Variovorax paradoxus: one gene and its partner. The protein of the gene in region 1 interacts with the protein of each later gene in a pairwise test. Links are inferred from orthologs where the notes say so. Each region holds a gene or a part of one and is shown on either strand. Other genes may lie near its edges.

Region 1 (4,507 bases):
CCAGCGCGTCACGCTGTGGCGCGGCAGCGCGGCGCGGTGCCGTTCGACGCCCTTGAAGCGCGCGAACTGCAGCGAAAGGGACAGTGCGGGCAGCGCCATCTCAATGCGCTCCGGCGCGCTTGCGTTGCCCGTCGTAGGCATCGACGATCTTGGCCACCAGCGGATGCCGCACCACGTCGGCGCTGGTGAAGTGCGTGATCGAAATGCCGTTCACGCGCCTGAGCACGCGCTCGGCGTCGATGAGGCCGCTCAGCTGCTGCTTGGGCAGGTCGATCTGGCTCACATCGCCCGTCACCACCGCCTTGGCACCGAAGCCGATGCGCGTGAGGAACATCTTCATCTGCTCGACCGAGGTGTTCTGCGCCTCGTCGAGGATGACGAAGGCGTTGTTCAGCGTTCGTCCGCGCATGAAGGCCAGCGGTGCAATTTCGAGCGCATTGCGTTCGAAGGCCTTCTGCACCTTCTCGTAGCCCATCAGGTCATAGAGCGCGTCGTACAGCGGCCGCAGGTAGGGGTCGACCTTCTGCGTCAGGTCGCCCGGCAGAAAGCCGAGCCGCTCGCCGGCTTCCACCGCCGGGCGCGTGAGCACGATGCGCTGCACCGCGGCGCGCTCCAGCGCATCGACCGCGCAGGCCACCGCGAGGTAGGTCTTGCCGGTGCCGGCCGGGCCGATGCCGAAGGTGATGTCGTGCTTGGCGATGTTGTCGAGGTACAGCGCCTGCGTGGGCGTGCGCGCGCGCAGGTCCGCGCGGCGCGTGACCAGCATGGCCGAGTCCTCGTCGCTCATCGAGCCGTCGCCCGCGAGCGTGAGCTGCACCACGGCCGGGTCGATCGGGCGCTGCGCGATCTCGTAGAGCGCCTGCAGCACGTCCATTGCGCGCTGGGCGGGAGCCTTGGGGCCGTCGACCTTGAACTGCTCGTGGCGGTGCGCGATCTTCACCCCCAGGGCTTCCTCGATGCGGCGCAGGTGCGCGTCCAGCGGGCCGCACAGGTGGCCCAGGCGCGAGTTGTTGGGAGGAGCAAAGGTGTGTCGCAGAATCACGCCGGACATTTCAAGGAAAAAGGGCACCCATGATAGGCAAACTCACCGGCATCCTGGCCGAACGCAACCCCCCGCAGGTGGTGGTGGACTGCAACGGCGTCGGTTACGAGGTCGATGTGCCGATGAGCACGTTCTACAACCTGCCCGGCACCGGAGAGCGCGTTTCGCTGCTCACGCACTTCGTGGTGCGCGAGGACGCGCAGATTCTCTACGGTTTCGGCACCGCCGAGGAGCGTGCGGCCTTTCGGCAACTCATCAAGATCACGGGCGTAGGCCCGCGCACCGCGCTCGGCCTGCTGTCGGGCATGAGCGTGGGCGAGCTGTCGCAGGCGATCACGACGCAGGAGCTGGGCCGGCTCGTGAAGATCCCGGGCATCGGGAAGAAGACCGCCGAACGGCTGCTGCTGGAGCTCAAGGGCAAGCTGGGCGCCGACATCGGCACGCCCGCGCACGCGGCCTCGGACGCGCAGGCCGACATCCTGCAGGCGCTGGTCGCGCTGGGCTACAGCGACAAGGAAGCCGCGCTCGCGCTCAAGGCGCTGCCGAAGGATGCGACGGTGAGCGAAGGGATCAAGCTGGCGTTGAAAGCATTGGCGAAGTAGGGTGCCGGGCCTGCTTCAGGGATGGATCTTCTCGCCCTTCGCGAGCATTTCCACGAACTGCGCGATGCGCTTCGCCCGCGTCTCGGGCTTCTTCGCGCCCTGGGTGCGGAACAGCACCGAATAGCGGTTGCGTGAATCCAAGGTGGCGAAGAAGGCGGCGGCCTTGCGGTTGGCATCGAGCGCGGCCTGCAGGTCGGGCGGCACGGTGGCGATGCTCTGGGCGTCGTAGGCTGCATCCCAGCGGCCGTCGGCGCGGGCGCGCTCCACTTCGGCCAGGCCGGCGGACTGCATGCGGCCGTCGTCGATCAGCTTCAGGGCCTTGTCGCGGTTGATCTTCGACCAGGTGCTGCGCGGCGTGCGCGGGGTGAAGCGCTGCAGGAAATACTGCTCGCCGTCGCCCTTGCGCTGGCCGTCGATCCAGCCGTAGCACAGCGCAAGCTCGAGCGCCTCGGGGTGGTCGATGGAGGCGATGCCGCTGGCCTTCTTGGCCATGCGGATCCACACGCCGGCCGCGGTGGCATGGTGGCGTTTCAGCCAACGCTCCCATGCGGCGGCGCTGGTGCATTCGACCGGCGTGTCGTGCACAACGCGCTCGGCGGCCGCGGGCTTTCTTGCGCGCGTGCTGGCGCTGCTTGTGCTCATGGCACCCACCAGTAGCGCAGCGCATGAAAATAGATCGGCGCCGCGAAGATCACCGAATCGAGCCGGTCGAGCATGCCGCCGTGGCCCTCGATCATCGAGCCCCAGTCCTTCACGCCGCGGTCGCGCTTGATGGCCGACATCACGAGCCCGCCGAAGAAGCCCATGAGGCAGATGGTGAGCGCCATCAGCGCGGCCTGCCAGGGGTTGAACGGCGTGGCCCAGGAGAGCGCCGCACCGAGCGCGGTGGCGCTCGCCACGCCGCCAACCAGGCCTTCCCAGGTCTTGGAGGGCGAGAGCTCGGGCGCCACCTTGCGCTTGCCGAAGAGCTTGCCCCACACGTACTGCAGCACGTCGCTGCCCTGCACCACGATCACGAGGAAGGCGATCAGCAGCAGGTTGCGCCCTTCGAAGCCGGGGATCTGCAGCGTGAGCAGCGCTGGCACGTGGCTGATGCAGAACACGCAGACCATCAGGCCCCACTGGATCTTGGAAGTGCGCTCCAGGAAGCGCTGCGTGTCGCCGCCCACGGCCGCGAGAATCGGCAGCACGAGAAAGGCGTAAACCGGGATGAAGATCGAATAGAGCCCGTACCAGTCGATCCACACCAGGAAATACTGCACCGGCAGGCCGATGTAGAAGGCCGCCGCAATCGCATGATGGTCGCCGCGCCGCGTGTAGGCCAGGCTGATGAACTCGCGCAGCGCATAGAACGAGATCAGGTAGAACAGCACGATCACGCCGCCTTTGCCGAATGCAAAGGCCAGGCCGATCACCGCCACCATCACCCACCACGCATTGACGCGCGCATTGAGGTTGTCGATCACCGAGTTCGGCTGCCCCGATGCCACGCGCCACTTGAGCAGCGCGCCGATGGCCGAGGCGAGCATCAGCACGCCGGCCACGCCGCCGAACAACTGCAGCGTGGTCTGGGTGGAAGGGGAGATGTTCATGGCGTCGTTGCTGGTTTTTCTTGTTCTGGCAGGCGGTCGTACTCGGGGCGCAGGTCGAGCATGGCGGCGCGTGCGCGCGCGAGGAACACCGCCTTTTCTTCACCTTCGGCCAGCCGGATCGGCGTGCCATAGCGCACCGTGCACGCCAGCGGAATCGGCACCAGCGTGCCCTTGGGCAGCACGCGCTTGAGGTTTTCGATCCACACCGGCACCAGCCGCACATTGGGGCAGGCGCGCGCCAGGTGGAACAGGCCGCTCTTGAGCGGCAGCAGGATCTCGTCGCCGGTGTTGCGCGTGCCCTCGGGAAACATGATGAGCGAGTCGCCGCCCTCCAGCGCCGCCTTCATCTGCTCGACCGGGTTCTCGCCCTGGCCCGAGCCGTCGCGCCGGATCATGAGTGCGTTGAACACGTCGGCGCCGATGAAGTGGCGCAGCTTCGAGGCATTCCAGTAGTCCTGCCCCGCCACCGGCCGCGTGAGCGCGCGCAGGTCGGGCGGCAGCGTGGCCCACAGCAGCACGAAGTCGCCGTGGCTCGTGTGGTTGGCGAAGTAGAGCGTCTGCTCGGCCCTGGGCGTGGTGCCGCTCCAGATGGCGCGCACGCCGGTCAGGAGGCCGGCCGCGCCGATGATCAGCTGGCCCGCGACCACGGCCAGCGCGCGACGCAGCACCGTGCTCTGGGGCCGGTAATTTTTGTTGTCGTCTTCTTCGGTCAAGAGAGGTCCTGTGTCATCAAGGCAAGCAGAAACATCGCGCTCTGGCAGGCGACCACGATGGCATGACGCTGCATGAGTTGGCGGGTGCCCTGCACGCGGTCATCGAGCGGGCGAACGGCCTTCGACGCCTCTGCGTTGCGCAGGCCGAGCCGGTCGAGCGCGGTGTCGAGCGCGTCCAGCGATGCGATGGCGCCGCGCGCCAGATCGGCGAACAGCGCCTGGTCGAAGCGCAGCCTGAACGCGAAATAGCGCTCGAGCGCGCCCAGCACCAGCACCGCGCCGAACCCCATGGCGGCCGTGCTCGACAGCGAGCGCAGCGTGAGCGCGAGCACCAGCGCCGCAATGCATGTGAGTGCAAAGCCCCACGCCGCCAGCACCGCTGCGGCGCGCAGCAGCGCGGCCAGCGAGGCGCAGGTGGCGCGCTCGTTGTCAGTCATGAGGCGGTGCTCCCGGCGCGGCGGTGCCCAATGGCTCGAGCGAGATCCGCCACGCGGGTCGCAGCACGATCTGCGGACGCGCAAGGCGCACGGCATCCTCGGCCTGCGCCAGTCCGCCCAC
Region 2 (4,608 bases), 1.7 Mb from region 1 along the record:
CCTGGCCCGTATCATCGCGCCCATGCTGGCAAAGCTCACGGGTTGGTTGTTATTGGGGATCGTCCGGTTGCTCACGGGCGCCCAGGCGCGCTGGTACGGCTGTCCGCCGAAGGCCGAGCAGCGCATCTACTTCGCCAACCACCAGAGCCACGCCGACCTGGTGATGATCTGGGCCGCGCTGCCCGAGGAACTGCGCAGCATCACGCGGCCCATTGCGGCGCGCGACTACTGGGCCAATACGCCGGTCAAGCGCTGGATCACGACCGAGGTTTTCAACGCGGTGTACGTGGAGCGTGCGGCCGCGGCGCCGGCCGCAGCCGTGCAACCGGCAGCACCGGCAGAACCCGAGGCACCCCCACCGCCGCCCGTACGCGCCGCCGCTGCGCCGCAAGCCGAGCGCATCGAGCCTTCGATGGAGCCCTTGCTGCCGATGACGCCGATGGCACCGCCTATCGTCGATGTCACACCCGAAGCGTTCGACGAAGTGCAAGGGCGGCTCGACCTTCCCGCTCCGCCGCCTCTGCCGCTTCTGCCGCCGGTTTCACCGCCCATTGCGCCGCCAGTCATGGAACCGGAGCCGCCCTCACCCGCTGCCGCCCCCGCTTCCGACCCGCTGGCGCCGCTGGTGGAAGCGCTGCGCAGTGGCGACTCGATCATCATCTTTCCCGAAGGCACGCGCGGCCACACGGGAGAGCCGCAGAAGTTCAAGTCGGGCCTCTACACGCTTGCGACGATGTTCCCCGAGGTGGTGCTGGTGCCGGCCTGGATCGACAACGTGCAGCGCGTGATGCCCAAGGGCGAGATCGTGCCGGTGCCCATTCTTTGCTCCGTGACCTTCGGTGCGCCGATCCGCGTCGAAGAAGACGAAGAGCGCCGCCCTTTCCTCGATCGCGCACGTGCCGCGGTGATCGCATTGCGCGACGTCTGAAATGAAGCCCTGTTTTTTCATTCGTCGCATTGGGGGTCATTCGGGGCGCGATCACGTTGATGGTGTGCTCTGCTCCGCGAATGTCCCCCGCCCTTCGGGCTCCTCCTTGATTTCGCTGCGCAGAGCACACCATCAACGTGATCGTCATGCGCAGCGGTCGTTGATCGGCCGCACACCAGCAGCGTGCCCAGGTGCACAGGGCATCGGGTGCTCCCCGCAGCGAAATAAAGGAGGAGGCGAAGCCGGGGGACATTCGCGGAGGGGAGCACCCGGTGGCCTGTGCACGCGCCCTGAACAACAGCGCCTGCACTGCAAACACCCAACAACAAACACAACGCGCGGAGGAAAACTGACATGAACCAGTTCCTGCGCAGCCTCACCCCGACCCAGCAGGTCGCGGCCCTGTTCCTCATCGTCTTCGGCCTGCTCATGATCGCGAGCACCACGGCCTTGTTCCTGAGCTTCAAGGAACGCCGCAACCCCGTGCACGACGCCACCTGGCAGGCCGAGCTGGCGCACTACCGCAAGCTGCTGGGCACCACCTGGTTCATGGTGATCGTGTTCTGGGTCGGCTGGGCCCTTGGCGAGACGGTGGCCACCGTGCTCTTCGCGCTGATTGCCTTCTTCGCGCTGCGCGAGTTCATCACGCTCTCGCCCACGCGGCGCGGCGACCATCGCAGCCTGATTCTCGCGTTCTTCGTGGTGCTGCCGATCCAGTTCTGGCTCGTGGCCACCGCGCGCTTCGACCTGTTCACCGTGTTCATTCCGGTCTACGTGTTCCTCGCGATCCCGGTCGCAAGTGCACTGGCCGACGACCCGAGCCATTTTCTCGAACGCAACGCCAAGCTGCAGTGGGGCATCATGGTCTGCGTCTACGGCATGAGCCATGTGCCGGCGCTGCTGCTCCTGAGCTTTCCGGGCTACGAGGGCAAGAGCGCCTTTCTCGTGTTCTTCCTGGTGTTCGTGGTGCAGACCTCGGTGCTGGTGCAGCACGTGATCTCGCGCCGCACGCAGCGCAAGCCCTTCGCGCCCAACGTGAGCCGCAGCTTCAACTGGACCAGCTGGGGCATCGGCATCGTGGTGGCCAGCCTGGTGGGCGCGCTGTTCTCGTTCATCACGCCCTTCAGGTTCGGCCAGGCCCTCGCGGTGTCCGTCATCGCCTGCATCGCGGGCTCCATGGGCCACCTGGTGATGAAGGCACTCAAGCGCGATCGCGGCATTCCCAACTGGGGCAAGAAGGGTGCGGGCGTGACCGGTGCCAACGGCCTGCTCGACCGCGTCGATGCGCTGTGCTTCGCCGCCCCGATCTTCTTTCACTCGATCCGCTGGTACTTCAACCTCTGACATGCGCATTCTCGGCATCGACCCCGGCCTCCTGACCACCGGCTTCGGCGTGGTGGATTCGGACGGCCATGCACTGCGCTACGTGGCCAGCGGCACCATCAGCACGCGCCACCTGGGCAGCGGCAACCTGCCGGCGCGGCTCAAGGTGCTGTTCGACGGCATTGCGGAAATTGCCGCACGCTACCAGCCCGATGCCTCGGCGGTCGAGATCATCTTCGTCAACGTCAATCCGCAGTCGACGCTGCTGCTGGGCCAGGCGCGCGGCGCCTGCGTGACCTCGCTGGTCAACAGCAAGCTCACGGTGGCCGAATACACCGCTCTGCAGATGAAGAAGGCGGTGGCCGGCCACGGCCAGGCCGCCAAGGCGCAGGTGCAGGAAATGGTGAAGCGCCTGCTCGACCTGCCGGGCCTGCCGGGCGCCGATGCGGCCGACGCGCTGGGCATTGCCATCACGCATGCGCAGGTGGGCCGCTCGATGGCGCGGCTGGCCGAGGCGGCCGAGCTGTCGAAGACGCACGCCGGCACCTACCGGCAGGGACGCTCGCGCTGATGACTCAGCGCACGATGTAGCGCAGCAGGCCGCCCAGCCGCGTGCGGCGCTCGCGCACCTCGGCCGCCACGGACGCCTCATCGCCATCCAGCGCACGCGCGATCCACGACGCGAGCTGCGGCATGTCGTCGGGCGTGAAGCCCAGCCGCACGATCTCCGGCACGCCCAGCCGCAGGCCGTTGATGTCTCCATCGACCGGTGCGATCGGAAGGCCGATGCCGCAGGCCAGCAAGCCACCTTGCGCCAGTTTCTTTGCGGCACGCTGCCCGCCACCCCAGCGCGCGGCCTCCACCGCGAACTGGTGCGATTGCGTGAAGCCGCGTGCCTTGGCGAACACCGGCAAGCCCTCTGCGTCGAGCGCGCGTGCCAGCGCCTGCGCGGTGTCGCGCATCGCCGCGGCGTAGGCCATGCCGTGCACCTTCCAGTCGAGCAGCCCGCGCGCCAGCGCCGCGGTGCGACCCGCATCGGAGTTGGCCGTGAGGCCGGGGTAGGCGATGGCGTCGATGCGTTCCATCAGCGCCGCATCGTTCGACACGATCAATCCACCCGCCGGCCCGCCGAGGCTCTTGTAGGTGCTCATGGTGATCGCATGCGCGCCCTGCTCGAGCGGCTGCGGCCAGGCCTTGCCGGCCACCATGCCCGAGAGGTGCGCAGCATCGAACAGCAGCCTGGCGCCCACGCTGTCCGCGATCTCGCGGATCGCCGGCACCGGGTGCGGAAAGAGATTCAGGCTGCCGCCGATGGTGATGAGCTTCGGCCTCACTTCGCGTGCCAGCCTTGCCAGCGCAGCCACGTCGACCGTGTAGCCATCGGCATCGACCGGCGCGGACACCGTCTTCAACCCATAGAGCCCGGCCGCGCCGGCCGCATGGTGCGTGACGTGGCCGCCGATGGCCGGCGGCGGCGCAATGATCGTGTCGCCGGGCTGGCAGGTCGCCATGAACACATAGAGGTTCGACAGCGCACCGGAACTCACGCGCACTTCGGCAAACTTCGAGCCGAACACCTCGGCGGCCAGCTCGGCCGCAATGACCTCGATGCGCTCGATGGCCTCCAGCCCCACTTCGTACTTGTCGCCCGGGTAGCCCAGCGAGGCACGCGAGCCGAGGCCGCGCGCGAGCAGCGCCTCGGCGGCCGGGTTCATCACGTTGGTGGCGGGGTTGAGGTTCAGGCCCTCGCGGTCATGGATGCGGTGGTTGTCGTCCGCGAGCCTTTCGATCTCGGCGGCGATGCCCGCTGCATCGCGCGCGGCGGCATCGGCAGCGATGGCGAGCACATGGTCTTCGCTGGCGGCGGGAACCCAGGAGCGGCGTTGAAGGGCGGCGGGCATGCGGCGTATCTCGTTGGAAGTGGCAGGTGGCCGCATGGTCGCTTGCGCCATCACTGCGGGCAACACGGATAATCTGGGCCCGAGCCATAGAAAAACTTGGGGTCCACATCGCATGCCGCTTGCACCACCCCGCCCTCGCCTGCCTCCGCACACGGCCGTTCGCGCCTTCGAGGCTGCCGCACGCCACTGCAGCTTCGCGCGCGCGGCCGAAGAGCTGTTCGTCACGCCGGCTGCCGTCGCGCACCAGATCAAGGCGCTGGAGACCTGGGCCGGCGGCGCGCTGTTCGAGCGCCACAGCCAGGGCATCCGCCTCAGCGCGCATGGACGGCGCGCGCTGCCCGCGCTCAGCGCCGCGGTCGACCAGTTCGGCCTCGCGGTGCAGGCACTGCGGCACGAGACGCAGACCGCCGCGCGCCGCAGCACGCTGCAGGTCGCGGCCCTGCCGGCGATGGCCCA

What was found. Proteins that work in one complex are often made in the same cells at the same time.
Region 2: the proteins of ruvA (region 1) and ruvC interact in binary tests that used the Escherichia coli proteins (3 or more experiments, as listed by UniProt). The link is inferred for Variovorax paradoxus from one-to-one orthologs.

Annotation. Positions count from the first base shown.
Region 1 is NZ_JAUSXL010000002.1:2,707,405-2,711,911, forward strand. Bases 1-2,857 are described here. They hold ruvA (Holliday junction branch migration protein RuvA), read left to right. Parts: upstream 1-1,071; coding sequence 1,072-1,644; downstream 1,645-2,857. Other genes in these bases: ybeY (rRNA maturation RNase YbeY), read right to left, coding at 1-99; QFZ47_RS16380 (PhoH family protein), read right to left, coding at 101-1,051; QFZ47_RS16390 (YdeI/OmpD-associated family protein), read right to left, coding at 1,660-2,286; QFZ47_RS16395 (phosphatidate cytidylyltransferase), read right to left, coding at 2,283-2,857. Also shown: more of QFZ47_RS16395, read right to left, coding at 2,858-3,236; QFZ47_RS16400 (lysophospholipid acyltransferase family protein), read right to left, coding at 3,233-3,949; QFZ47_RS16405 (hypothetical protein), read right to left, coding at 3,946-4,386; QFZ47_RS16410 (phosphatase PAP2/dual specificity phosphatase family protein), read right to left, coding at 4,379-4,507. UniProt on the Escherichia coli protein: The RuvA-RuvB-RuvC complex processes Holliday junction (HJ) DNA during genetic recombination and DNA repair.
Region 2 is NZ_JAUSXL010000002.1:1,029,859-1,034,466, forward strand. The notes cover bases 1,090-4,047. They hold ruvC (crossover junction endodeoxyribonuclease RuvC), read left to right. Parts: upstream 1,090-2,273; coding sequence 2,274-2,822; downstream 2,823-4,047. Other genes in these bases: QFZ47_RS08615 (phosphatidate cytidylyltransferase), read left to right, coding at 1,283-2,272; QFZ47_RS08625 (alpha-methylserine aldolase), read right to left, coding at 2,827-4,047. Outside these bases: QFZ47_RS08610 (1-acyl-sn-glycerol-3-phosphate acyltransferase), read left to right, coding at 23-928; more of QFZ47_RS08625, read right to left, coding at 4,048-4,152; QFZ47_RS08630 (LysR family transcriptional regulator), read left to right, coding at 4,265-4,608.